3 regions of the Allobosea sp. P4_C6 genome follow, and region 1 is predicted to be linked to each of the others. Evidence: riboswitches for the same ligand, from Rfam matches in the RefSeq annotation. Region 1 holds a riboswitch; each other region holds the start of a gene.
What was found. A riboswitch is a leader RNA that binds a small molecule or an ion and turns the genes downstream of it on or off. The one in region 1 is predicted to bind cobalamin.

Region 2: linked by a shared signal. The riboswitch ahead of AC1DVA_RS03485 (ribonucleoside-diphosphate reductase subunit alpha) and the one ahead of AC1DVA_RS04885 (CbtB domain-containing protein) in region 1 are both predicted to bind cobalamin.
Region 3: linked by a shared signal. The riboswitch ahead of AC1DVA_RS09095 (TonB-dependent receptor plug domain-containing protein) and the one ahead of AC1DVA_RS04885 (CbtB domain-containing protein) in region 1 are both predicted to bind cobalamin.

What each region holds. Positions count from the first base shown of each region.
Region 1 is NZ_JBFUIF010000005.1:17,611-21,884, reverse strand. It holds gene cobW (cobalamin biosynthesis protein CobW) at 1-526, opposite strand, end outside; gene AC1DVA_RS04895 (DUF1636 family protein) at 531-920, opposite strand; gene AC1DVA_RS04890 (CbtA family protein) at 962-1,702, opposite strand; gene AC1DVA_RS04885 (CbtB domain-containing protein) at 1,715-1,891, opposite strand; cobalamin riboswitch at 1,928-2,127, opposite strand; gene cobU (bifunctional adenosylcobinamide kinase/adenosylcobinamide-phosphate guanylyltransferase) at 2,293-2,805, shown strand; gene cobO (cob(I)yrinic acid a,c-diamide adenosyltransferase) at 2,815-3,432, shown strand; gene AC1DVA_RS04870 (TetR/AcrR family transcriptional regulator) at 3,777-4,274, shown strand, end outside.
Region 2 is NZ_JBFUIF010000003.1:128,034-132,307, reverse strand. It holds gene AC1DVA_RS03490 (sensor domain-containing diguanylate cyclase) at 1-1,195, shown strand, start outside; cobalamin riboswitch at 1,343-1,542, shown strand; gene AC1DVA_RS03485 (ribonucleoside-diphosphate reductase subunit alpha) at 1,663-4,274, shown strand, end outside.
Region 3 is NZ_JBFUIF010000009.1:91,567-95,840, reverse strand. It holds gene AC1DVA_RS09095 (TonB-dependent receptor plug domain-containing protein) at 1-1,928, opposite strand, end outside; cobalamin riboswitch at 2,017-2,214, opposite strand; gene AC1DVA_RS09090 (MalY/PatB family protein) at 2,429-3,613, shown strand; gene AC1DVA_RS09085 (NAD(P)/FAD-dependent oxidoreductase) at 3,757-4,274, shown strand, end outside.

The DNA.
Region 1 (4,274 bases):
ACACCTCTTCCAGCGGATTGTCGTGCTCGACGGACGCATCGGCCGCCTTCTGCGCCGCCAGCGCCTCCGGATCATCAGCGAACTGGCCCTCGGCCACCGCCGGGCCGTCGACCACGGCGATGACGCCGTCGACCGTGACGCGGGCGCGGATCGCCGGCCAGTTGAAGGCCTGCACCAGCGGCTTCGGCAAGGCGAGGCCGGAGGTCTCGATCAGGATGTGCTCGGGCGGGTTCGGCCGGTTCAGCAGCTTTTCCAGCGCCGGCACGAAATCATCGGCGACGGTGCAGCAGATGCAGCCGTTCGGCAGCTCGACCACGTCCTCGTCGCTGCAGCCGGCGATGCCGCAGCCTTTCAGGAATTCGCCGTCGAAGCCGAGATCGCCGAATTCGTTGACGAGCACGGCGAGCTTCTTGCCCTGCGCGTTCTCGAGGAGATGGCGCACCAGCGTGGTCTTTCCGGCGCCGAGGAAGCCGGTGATGATCGTGCAGGGCGTCTTGCCGAGGGTGGCGGTCTGCGGAGCGTTCATGGGTTTATCCTTGCTGGCGCGCCGGCATGGGCGGCACGCGTGCGACCACGCCCTTGCGGAAGGACTGGGGCCGCTCTTTCCAGGGAACGATGCCGTTGGTGCTGGCGGCATAGGCCTCCGCCGCGCCGACGATCTCGTCGAGATGGGTTTCTGTATCCAGGTCGCCGATCAGATAGGTCCATTTGCCGTCGGCCGCGAAGGCGACGGTGCAGGGCCGCTTGCAGACGGCGAGGCATTCGACGGGCACCACCGGAATGGCACTGCCCTTGGCTGCGAGCTGCGCGGCCAGCGCTTCGGCGAGCGCCAGCCCCGGCTGGTCGTAACCCTCCGGGAGGTCGGCGCGCGCCCGTCTGCAAACCGTGCAGACATGGATGGTGAGGTCGCCCTCGGACATGTGGCTTGCCTTTCGCGCGGCGCCCGAAGGCGCCGCTATCCTCAGGCCGCGGCGGCGCGGCGGCTCACCCAGGGCCAGAGCACGCCGACCATGAAGCCGGTCGCGAGCCAGAGCGCGGCCTGGATGCCGAGCGAGAGCGCCGCGAAATGCGCCGCGACCTCGGCCGGGACCTTGCTCTCCGGCGCGGCCGGATGCGGCGCACCGACGATGTGCGGCAGCAGGATCACGACAACGGCGAGCAGCTTGAGCCAGGGCGCGTCGAAGCGCAGGAACACGAACAACCCGATGGCCGTGGCGATCGCGGTTGCGAGCCACCAGAGCTGGCGCTGTTCCAGCGCGGCGGATGCCGCACCCGGCAGCTCCGGCGCCAGCCCCATCGCCGGCACGAGGCCGAAGGCGAGGAAGCCGCAGGCGCCCCAGATCAGGGCACGGCGCTGATCGATGGTCTCCCCGGCCGCGATCATGCCGGCGAGCAGCAGCGCGGCGAAGCCGATCGCGGTCGCGATCGTGACCGAGCTGGTGAAGAGCGTGCGCTGGAGGCCGTCCGCCGGCTTCCATTCGGCATGCTCATGGCCGGGCGCATCGCCCGCCGGGCCATGCGCGAGGATGATTTTCGCCTCGCCGTCGAAAGCGGCGAGCGTCGGCGCTTTCAGCGCGAGCGCCGCCTCATAGGTCTCGGCCTTGAGGATAAGCGGGGTGGTGGTGACATGCTGCAGGGCGGCGACGATCAAGCCAGCCAGAAGCCCGGCCAGGATGCTGACCGTGAGAACACGCGTGACCATGATGGCTTTCCCTCAGTGGCAGGGAAAGGCGAGGCCGTGACGGGTATCGTGCGCGGCGTTATGGACATTGGTCGAGGCCGCGAAGCCGGTCGTATAGATCAGCGCGACGCCGATCACGAGCGCGGCGGCAACCGCCTTGACGCGTTCGGAAACGCTGAGTGTGGGAGTGGAAACCGAAACCGTGTTCATCATGCTCTCCGTAGCCGCCCCGCCGGCAGCTGGTTGGATCTTTGCGGGTCGACGGCAGGTCTCCTGGCTCGCGGGTTAGACGTCCTGCGCCGCCTTCCCGGAGCGTTGGCTCCAGTGGCCGATGGCGAAGGACACCCGCTTACAGTTGCGGGGGCAGCCGCGGCATTGGGCAGAGCAAGCCCGCACCGCGTTCCCTTTTCACCTCCTCGCGGAGGCACCGTCAGCGACGATCATTAGCCTTCGGGATGCTGCTGTGCAATGCAGGGTGCGCCGCAAGCGCGTCATTCTCGGCCTTGACCCGAGAATCTCATGCAGGAAGAGGCTCGCGCGCCTCCTTCGGGGTGGGATGCCCGGGTCAAGCCCGGGCATGACGACAGGGGGCGGCGCCGAAGGACCTGCCCATGGACTTGCCCCATCTCTCCCTCATCCTCGGTGGCGCCCGCTCCGGCAAGAGCCGCCATGCCGAGTCGCTGATCGAGGCTTTGCCGGCGCCCTGGACCTACATCGCGACCGCCCAGGGCTATGACGACGAGATGCGCGAGCGCATCGCCGAGCATCGGATGCGCCGGCCCCCGGGCTGGCTGACGGTCGATGCGCCGCTCGATCTGGCGGAAGCGATCGCCGAACAGCCGGCCGGGCAGCCGATCCTCGTGGATTGCCTGACGCTTTGGCTGACCAACCTGATCCTCGCCGAACGCGATACCGCTGTTGCCGGGGCCGCGCTTATCAGTGCATGCGAGCAGGCTTCCGGCCCCATCGTGCTGGTCTCCAACGAAGTCGGCCTCGGCATCGTGCCCGAGAACGCGCTCGCCCGGCGCTTCCGCGACGAGGCCGGGCGGCTGCATCAGGCGCTTGCGGCACGCGCCGGCCGCGTGGTCTTCATGGTCGCCGGATTGCCGATGCGAGTGAAGTGAGCCGAAGACATGACGCGGGATATCGACGCTGACGAAGCCGCCCGCCACAAGGCGAAGATGGAGAAGCGCAAGGCGGTTCAGGACGCCGAAATCGCCTCCAAGACGGTCGAGAAGGGCCTGCTCATCGTCAATACCGGTCCCGGCAAGGGCAAGTCGACGGCGGCCTTCGGCCTGATCCTGAGGGCGCTCGGCCATGGCTGGCGCATCGGCGTGGTGCAGTTCATCAAGGGCGCCTGGTCGACCGGCGAGCGCAAGGCGCTCGAAGCCTTCGGCGATCAGGTCAGCTGGCACAGCATGGGCGAGGGCTTCACCTGGGAAACGCAGGACAAGGCCCGCGACATCGCCGCCGCCGAGCGGGCCTTCGCCAAGGCGAGGGAATTGATGGCCGATCCGGAGATCAGGCTGCTGGTGCTGGACGAGCTCAATATCGCCTTGCGCTACGATTACCTGCCGCTCGCCGATGTCGTGGCGACGCTCAAGGCTCGCCGGCCCGACCTCCACGTCGTCGTCACCGGTCGCAACGCCAAGCCGGAACTGATCGAGGCCGCCGACCTCGTCACCGAGATGACGCTGGTGAAGCATCACTTCGCCGCCGGCGTGAAGGCGCAGCAAGGTATCGAGTTCTGAGCCTCTTTCGGGGGGCGCAGAAAGAAGCTTGCCGTCTTTCTCGGGGTAAATCGACCCAACCCATTCCAGCAGACGAAGACGGGTAGGAGAGCGCGGGAACCCCTCTCCTGTAAGGAGAGCGGAGGGGTGAGCTGTTTGGAGGGGCATCGCTAGCCCGAGCCCAACCGCGCCGTGAGCACTCGCGTCCCTGGTCCAGCGGCCTCCACCTCATCCTGCCCGCTCCTTCCAGGAGAGGGTTCCCGCGCCTCCATTGCCCGATCGATTACCCTTGCTGGCGGACACTTGACGGAATGGGGTTCCTCTTCATATTGAATTTGAATTCAGATTCAATTTCGAGATCGTGCATGGTCGATGGAACCCCGAAACAACCGCGCAAGGCGGGCAAGCGTGAGGCGATCCTCTCCGCCGCGCGCCGGATCGTCTCGGAGGTCGGCTTCCAGGAAACATCGATTGCCGCAGTGGCCTCCGCCAGCGGCGTCTCCACCGGCAGCGTCTATTCGTATTTCTCCTCCAAGGCCGAGCTGATGGCCCAGATCGTCGCGGCGGTGTCCTCGCGAGAACTCGCCGTGCTGCGCGAGATCGCCGCGAGCGATGCGCCGGTCACCGAGCGCCTGACGTCGGCAGTCGAAGCTTTCGCCCGGCGCGCCTTCGCCAATCGCCGTCTCGCCTGGTCGATGATCGCCGAACCCGCCGATCCGGCCGTCGATGCGACGCGGCTCGACTATCGCCGTGAGATCGCCGGCATCTTCCGCGCACTTGTCGTGGAAGGCGAAGGGCAGGGCGCTTTCCGTCCCGTCGATCCCGACGCCGCCGCGGCGATGATCGTCGGCGGCTTCATGGAA
Region 2 (4,274 bases), on a different contig from region 1:
GGCCCGCCTGGACGAGCTGGCGCAGTATGACATCCTCGATACGCCGGGAGAGGAATCCTTCGACCGGATCACGCGCCTCGTTCGCCGCACATTGAAGGTGCCGATGGCGACCGTGACCTTCCTCGACGGCCACCGGCAGTGGTTCAAGTCGCGCGAGGGCTTGTCCGATTGCGAAGGAGATCGGCGTAGCGCGCTCTGCGATGTCACGATCCGCCGTGGCGAGCCGTTGATCGTGCCCGATACCCGTGCCGATCCGCGCTTCACCGACAACCCACTCGTCACCGGCGCGCCGCATCTGCGCTTCTATGCCGGCATACCGCTGCGAGGCGAGGGCGGTCACAATATCGGCACGCTCTGCGCCATGGACACCGCGCCCCGCGCCTTCAATGGAGAGGATGTTGCGATCCTCGCCGATCTCGCCGCGATCGTGATGGACGAGCTCCGGTTGCGTCTGCTGGTGTCCACCGATGTCCTGACCGGCGCACTCTCACGCCGCGCCTTCCGCAATGAAGCCGGCAAGGCGATCGCCCTCGCGCTGCGCCATCGCCATGAGACGAGCTGTATCGCCTTCGACCTCGACCACTTCAAGACGGTGAACGACACGCAGGGCCATGCCGGCGGGGACACCGTGCTGGCCGGCACCGTGGCCGCCTGCCGCGACCTGCTGCGCCAGAGCGACCTGATCGGGCGCCTAGGGGGCGAGGAATTCGCGATCCTGCTGCCGCATACGGGGCTGCAGGCCGCTCTCAGCGTCGCGCAGAAGCTGCGGGAAAGCATCGCCGCCCAGCGCTTCGAAGGCGTCGACGGGCCGTTCGCCGTGACCGCGAGCTTCGGCATCGCGGCGCTTTCAACTGCCGCATCGGACCTCGAAGCCGTGCTTCAGCAGGCTGACGAGGCGCTCTATGCCGCCAAGACCGCGGGTCGCAATCGCTGCATTGCGGCCCATGCAGGCGCTGCGAGCAGCTCGCCCTTCGGTCGGCGCGTGCTCAAGGCCGGCAGCATCGTGTTCAACGGTGGCCGCTCGGTGATAGACTGTACCGTCAAACGCCTTTCCGACGAGGGCGCCAGCCTTGCCGTGATCGATTCGGCCGGGGTGCCCAGCCGTTTCAAGCTCGCCATCGAAGCCGATAACTTCTCGCGTTTCGCGCATGTGGTCCGCAAGGCTGGCCCTGAGATCGACGTTCAGTTCGCCTGAGGTGGTTCAGATGGAGCGCCGGTGGCGTTGCGTGTGCGTGCGCGGCACTTCAGGGGTTCGACGGCAGCTGCTGAGCCATTCATCCCCGCTTTCCACAACGGCTTGTATCCAGCACATACGAGAATTGACGGATGAATGGAAATGACCGCTAAATGTAGTGGTCACGGTCTCTCGAATCGCAAGATCGAGAGCTAAGAGGGAAGCCGGTGCGAAGCCGGCGCTGCCCCCGCAACTGTCAGCGGTGAGTTCTCGTCCAGCGTTAAGTCACTGAGGTCGCAAGGCCTTGGGAAGACGGACGAGAACGACGACCCGCGAGCCAGGAGACCTGCCGCGACCCTAGTTAACGTCCTCGGGCGGGGTGTCCCGGTGGTGCGCTGGCAGGTCGCGGCCTCTCTTTGTCGCGCGCCCTTTCCACGCGTCCGCCTTGGCCTTTGCCCCCAACATCTTGATCTTGGGGTTTGGAGCCGATGTCTCTTTCCGTTGAAGCCGAACGGCCTGCGCCGGCGTCGTACAGTGCCGAAACCGTTTCGCAGCCGCGCGCCGCTGCGAGCGAGCCGGGCTTCCAGGTGATCCGCCGCAACGGCGCGGTCACGCCCTTCGACGCCTCCAAGATCGCGGTGGCCCTGACCAAGGCGTTCCTGGCTGTCGAGGGCTCGAGCGCCGCCGCCTCGCGCCGCATCCACGACATCGTCGCCGACCTCACCACGCAGATCGTCGCCGGCCTGACGCGCCGCGCCGATGCCGGGCGCACCTTCCATATCGAGGACGTGCAGGACCAGGTCGAACTCGCGCTGATGCGCTCCGAGCATCACAAGGTCGCCCGCGCCTATGTGCTTTATCGCGACGAGCGGACGCGGGAGCGGGCGAGGGCGCTGGCCGAGGCGAAGCCCGCCGCAGCCGCAGCCCCGTCGCTGCAGATGAAGCTCGCCGACGGCGTGCTGGTGCCGCTCGATGCCGGGCGATTGGCCAAGGTGGTGCGCGAAGCTTGCGCCGGGCTCGATGGCGTTTTGGCGGAACCGGTCCTCGCCGAGGCGCAGCGCAATCTCTACGACGGCATCTCGCTCGACGAGCTGGCGCTCGCCCCGATCCTGGCCGCGCGCACCCTGATCGAGTCCGAGCCGAACTATGCCCAGGTCTCGGCGCGGCTCCTGCTCGACAAGCTGCGGCGCGAGGCGCTGAGCTTCGTCCATGGCCATGCCGAACAGGCGACGCAGGCCGAAATGTCAGGGCGTTATGCCGACTACTTCCATGCCTATGTGAAGACCGGCATCGAGAACGAGCTGATCGATCCCGAACTCGGCCGTTTCGATCTCGCCCGCATCGCTACCGCTCTCAAGCCCGAGCGCGACCTGCATTTCGACTATCTCGGCTTCCAGACGCTTTACGACCGCTACTTCCTGCATGTCCGCGGGAACCGCTTCGAGCTGCCACAGGCCTTTTTCATGCGCGTCGCGATGGGCCTCGCCATCCGCGAGATCGATCGCGAGGCGCGGGCGATCGAGTTCTACGATCTGCTGTCGTCCTTCGATTTCATGGCCTCGACGCCGACGCTGTTCAATTCGGGCACGCTCCGCCCGCAGCTGTCCTCCTGCTTCCTGACCACCGTTGCCGACGATCTCGACGGCATCTTCAAGGCGGTGAAGGACAATGCGCTTCTGGCCAAGTATTCCGGCGGTCTCGGCAACGACTGGACGCCGGTGCGCGGATTGGGCGCCCATATCAAGGGCACCAATGGCGAGAGCCAGGGCATCGTGCCGTTCCTGAAGGTCGCCAACGACACGGCGATCGCGGTCAACCAGGGCGGCAAGCGAAAGGGCGCGGTCTGCGCCTATCTCGAGACCTGGCATGTCGACATCGAGGAGTTCCTCGATCTCCGCAAGAACACCGGCGATGACCGCCGCCGCACCCATGACATGAACACGGCGAACTGGATTCCCGACCTGTTCATGCAGCGCGTCGCGGCCGGCGGCCAGTGGACGCTGTTCTCGCCCGACGAGACGCCGGACCTGCACGACCTCTACGGCAAGCCGTTCAAGGCGGCCTATGAAGCCTATGAGGCCAAGGCCGACCGCGGCGAGCTCAAGGTGTTCAAGCGCGTGGCCGCGCTCGATCTCTGGCGCAAGATGCTGACCATGCTATTCGAGACCGGGCATCCCTGGATCACCTTCAAGGATGCCTGCAATCTGCGCTCGCCTCAGCAGCATGCCGGCGTCGTGCATTCGTCCAATCTCTGCACCGAGATCACGCTCAACACCTCGGCCGATGAGGTCGCGGTCTGCAATCTCGGCTCGGTCAACCTCTTTGCCCATGTGACGGCGGAGGGGCTCGACCAGGCCCGGTTGGCGAAGACGGTGAAGACCGCCATGCGGATGCTCGACAATGTCGTCGACATCAATTTCTACACGATCCCGGAGGCGCGCCGTTCCAACCTGCGCCATCGCCCGGTGGGCCTCGGCATCATGGGCTTCCAGGACTCGCTGCAGACCCTGCGCCTGCCGGCGGCTTCGGAAGGCGCGGTCGCCTTCGCCGACAGCTCCATGGAGGCTATCAGCTTCCATGCGATCTCGGCCTCGGTCGATCTCGCCGCCGAGCGCGGCCGCTATCCGAGCTTCGAGGGCTCGCTCTGGTCGAAGGGCATCCTGCCGATCGACTCGCTCGACATCCTCTCGGAAGCCCGCGACGGCGATGTCGAGCTCGACCGCTCGGCGACGCTGGACTGGGAGCCGCTGCGCGAGCGGGTGAAGACCATCGGCATGCGCAATTCGAACACGATGGCGATCGCGCCGACCGCGACGATCTCCAACATCGTCGGCGTCTCGCAGTCGATCGAGCCGTCCTACAGCCAGCTCTACGTCAAGGCCAACATGTCCGGCGACTTCACCGTGGTGAATGCCGGGCTCGTGCGCGACCTGAAGGCGAGGGGGCTTTGGGACGAGGTGATGGTCTCTGACCTGAAATACTATGACGGCAAGGTCAGCGGGATCGACCGCGTTCCGGACGACCTCAAGGCGCTCTACGCGACCTCCTTCGAGATCGAGACGAGCTGGCTCATCCGCGCCGCGGCGCGCCGGCAGAAATG
Region 3 (4,274 bases), on a different contig from region 1:
ACGAGGAAGCCGACGGGGTTCTCCCAGCGCTTGTCGAAGAGATTGTCGATCCGCCCGAACACGCTGACCTTGTCGGTCGCCTTGTACTCGGCGGCGAGATTGACCAGCGTCGCGCCCTTCGCGTTCATGCGCGGGACCGAGAAGTCGCGATTGCCGTCGACCCATGAGCCGACATAGAGCAGCGTCGCCGAGAAGGTGAGCTTATCGGTGGGCGTCCAGGTCGCGGTGGCGCTCGCCTTGTGGCGTGGGCGGCGCAGCAATTCCTGCCGCGCGATCTCGTCCTTGGCGAGGGTGAAGGTGTAGTCGGCGCGGATGCGGAACTGCGGCGAGATCTCCAGGGCGGCGAAGGCTTCGACGCCCTTGGTCTGCGCCTTGCCGATATTGGCGTAGGAGTTGCGTGCCGTGTTGGTGACGATCAGGTTGTCGATGTCGTTCTGGAACCAGGTCCCGCCGAACTGCAGTTGCTTGTCGAAGAGCGGCTGCTCGAAGCCGATATCCCAGCCGCGGCTTTCTTCCGGGCTCAGGTTCGGGTTGCCGAAGAAATTGAAGCCGGGGCGATAGTCGATGAAGAGCTCGCTCAGCGTCGGCGCCTTGAAGCCGGTGCCGTAGCTCGCCTTCAGCTTGGTCTCGATGCCCGGGACGATCACCGCGGGCGCGATGCGATAGGTGGTGTGGCCGCCATAGCTGTCGTCATTATCGTGGCGGATGTTGGCCGCCAGGAAATAGCGGTCCTGAATATTGCCCTGATATTCGAGGTAGGCGGCCTTGTTGCCGTTGGAAGCGACGAGGCTCGCGGTGTCCAAGCGCTCGCGCTCGTATTGCAGGCCCATGATCAGGTTGTGGCCCTTGGTGATCTCGAGGTTGCCGCGCCAGTCGACCTTGGTGCGCTCGCCCAGGTTTTCGTTGGGCAGGCCGAGGATGCCGGTCGTGCCGTTGGCCGTTCGCGTCGCCCGGTCCTGGTTGGTGTAGGAAACGCCGAAGGTGTTGACGAAACGTCCGGCGAACGGATCCCAGACGACCTCGCCGCGTGTGAAGGCCTGTGCGTAGTTCTGCAGGGAGCGATAAGGGGCGGGGCGGCTCGGGAAGCCGGTGTCGCCGGTATAGCGCAACTGCCCGTCCTGATAGCGGCCGACCCAGTTGAGCGTCAGCGTGTCGCCGAGCGCGACGCCGATGCGGCCGGAATAGCTGTAGTTGTCGAAGGCATTCGGATTGATGCGGCGGCCGGGCGGGACGAGGTTCGGCGGCGTGACGTCGGTCGCATCGGTGCGGAAATGCGCGACGTTGAAGGCATAGTTGAAACGATCGTCGCCACCGCTGAAACCGGCGGACTGGTTGAAGGTGCCGTGGGAACCGGCTTCGACCCGCGCGGTCGCCCTGGGCGGCCCCTCACCGCGTTTCGTGGTGACCGAGATGACGCCGCCGATCGCATTGGCGCCGTACAGGCCGCTCTGCGGGCCACGCAGCACCTCGATGCGCTCGATGTCGTCGGTCAGCATCGAGCCGAAATCGAAGGAGCGGTTGGGCGTCGAGGGGTCGTTCGCCTCGATGCCGTCGATCAGAACCTTGACGTGATTGGAGTTGGTGCCGCGCATGAAGACCGAGGTCAGGCCGCCCGGTCCGCCTGTCTGGACGATGTTGAGGCCGGGCACGGTGGCGAGAGCCTGGGGCAGGGTGCGGCGCTGCTGCTGCTCGATCTCCCTGGCGGTGATGACGGTGACGGAGCTCGCGATCTCGCGCGCCGGGGTCGGCGTGCCGGTCGCGCTGACAACGATCTCGTCGAGCGCGAGCGGGGCGGGTGCGTTCTGGGCGAGTGTCGGGGCGGAGCAGGCCAGTGCGAGGAAGGAAACGCATAGCAGCAGGCGGCCGCGTTCTGCGGCTGGAAGGGCGGGGATCACGATGGAGACCTCGGGCGTTGACGTCAGTGGCACGTCACCGCGAACGCGATCTCCCATCGCCGCGCAAAAGGCGGCAAACAGTCAAATCAGCGATCGGCGCACCCCGTCCGAACGTGTTCGCGTGTGACCACGGCTGACGGCAGGTCTCCTGGCTCGCGGGTCCATGCCCTTCGCCGCCTTCCCAGGTCCGAGGTCCCAGTGGCGTATGGCGAAAGGCTCGCCGCTTACAGTTGCGGGGGCAGCCGCGGCATGGGGTGGCTGGCCACCCGCACCGCGTTCCCTTTTGATCCCGTGAGGGAACCGTCCCGGTGACGATTACGGCGGAAAAGTGTCGTCGTCAAATAGGTTTAACCAAAGGTAAGGACGGGGGCGGGAGATCGCGCGCCATGTCGTATCCGGAGGCCAGCCGTCGCGATCGCGCCGGTTTACGCCCGCGAGCCGGCGCGGCAGAACAGAAGCCACGGGCCGGGTCGGAATCACCATCTCTCGGCGCTTTCCGCGGCTTGGCCGCTCTGCTGTTGCCGAGGATGACGATGCTTAGGTTGCCGGACTTCGACGAGCAGATCGACCGCCGCGGGACCCATTCGGCCAAATGGGACACGATGGAGAAGTATTATGGCGTTGCCGCTTCAGACGGCATTGCCATGTGGGTGGCCGATATGGATTTTCGGCCGCCGCCTTGCGTCCAGCAGGCGGTCGAGCGCATGGCGGCCCACGGCGTCTATGGCTATTTCGGCGACGACCGCACCAATAGCGACGCCATCCGCTGGTGGATGAAGACCCGCCATGGCTGGGACGTGGCGTCGGAAGCGATCTTCACCACCCATGGCCTCGTCAATGGCACGGCGCTCTGCGTCGATGCCTTCACCGCGCCGGGCGATGGCGTCGTGCTGATGACGCCGGTCTACCACGCCTTCGCCCGCATCATCCGCTCGGCCGGCCGGGAGGTCGTGGAGTGCCGGCTGCCGATCGAGGAGGGCCGCTACGTCCTCGACATCGCCGGCTGGGATGCGCAGATGACCGGCCGCGAGCGGATGCTGATGCTGTGCTCGCCGCACAATCCGGGCGGGCGCGTCTGGACATGCGACGAACTCCGCGAGATCGCGGCCTTCTGCAAGCGCCACGACCTGATCCTCGTCGCCGACGAGATCCATCATGATCTGGTCATGCCGGGCGCCAGGCACACCGTCATGCCGCTGGCTGCGCCTGAAATCGCGGACCGCCTCGTGATGATGACGGCGACCACCAAGACCTTCAACATCGCGGGCGCCCATGTCGGCAACGTCATCATTCCCGACGAGCCGCTGCGCGAGCGGTTCCGCGCCCGGATGAACGCCCATGGCATCTCGCCCAATTCCTTCGGCATGGCGATGGCGACCGCCGCCTACAGCCCCGAAGGTGCGGCCTGGGTCGACCGGCTCGTGGCCTATCTCGACGGCAACAGGAAGCTGTTCGACGACGGGGTGAACGCCATTCCCGGCCTGCGTTCGATGCCGCTCGAGGCGACCTATCTCGCCTGGGTCGATTTCGGCGGGGCTGGCATGGAGCCGGCGGAATTCACCGCCCGCGTCGAGAAGCAGGCGAAGATCGCGGTGAACCATGGCGCGAGCTTCGGGGCGGGGGGCGACAGCTTCCTGCGCTTCAACCTCGCCACGCCGCGCGCCACCGTGATCGAGGCCGTCGAGCGGCTGAAGGAAGCGTTCCGCGATCTGCAATAGCGCCGAATGCGGGACGGTTCTGTCGTCCCGCGCCATCTCCCCGCTTCTCGCAAAGGCGGCACTGGCTTATTGGTGAAGCGGGAGAACTCATGAGACGCATCTCCAGATATCGCCGTCGCAGCCTGTTTCAGGTTGGGTAGCCCATGACGGCCGGCACGCCCCATCACATCGTCATCGTGGGAGCCGGCTTTGGCGGGCTGGAGGCGGCGCGAAATCTCGCCGGCGAGCCGGTCAGGATCACGCTCATCGACCGGCGTAACCATCACCTCTTCCAGCCTTTGCTCTATCAGGTCGCGACGGCGTCGCTGCCGACCTCCGAAATCGCCTGGCCGGCCCGTTCGCTGCTGCGGCGATACAAGAACGTCACCACGCTGCTGGGCAGCGTCGTCGGCGTCGATGCGGGGGTGAAGACGGTGCTGATCGAGGGCGAGCCGCCGCTTGCCTTCGACAGCCTGATCCTGGCGACCGGGGCACGACACTCCTATTTCGGCCATGACGAGTGGGAGCCCTACGCACCCGGGCTGAAGACGCTCGAAGACGCGACGAAGATCAGGCGGCGTATTCTCTCGGCCTTCGAGCAGGCAGAATGGGAGACGGACGCTGCCCGGCGCGCCGAGCTCCTCACCTTCGTGATCATCGGCGCAGGTCCGACCGGGGTGGA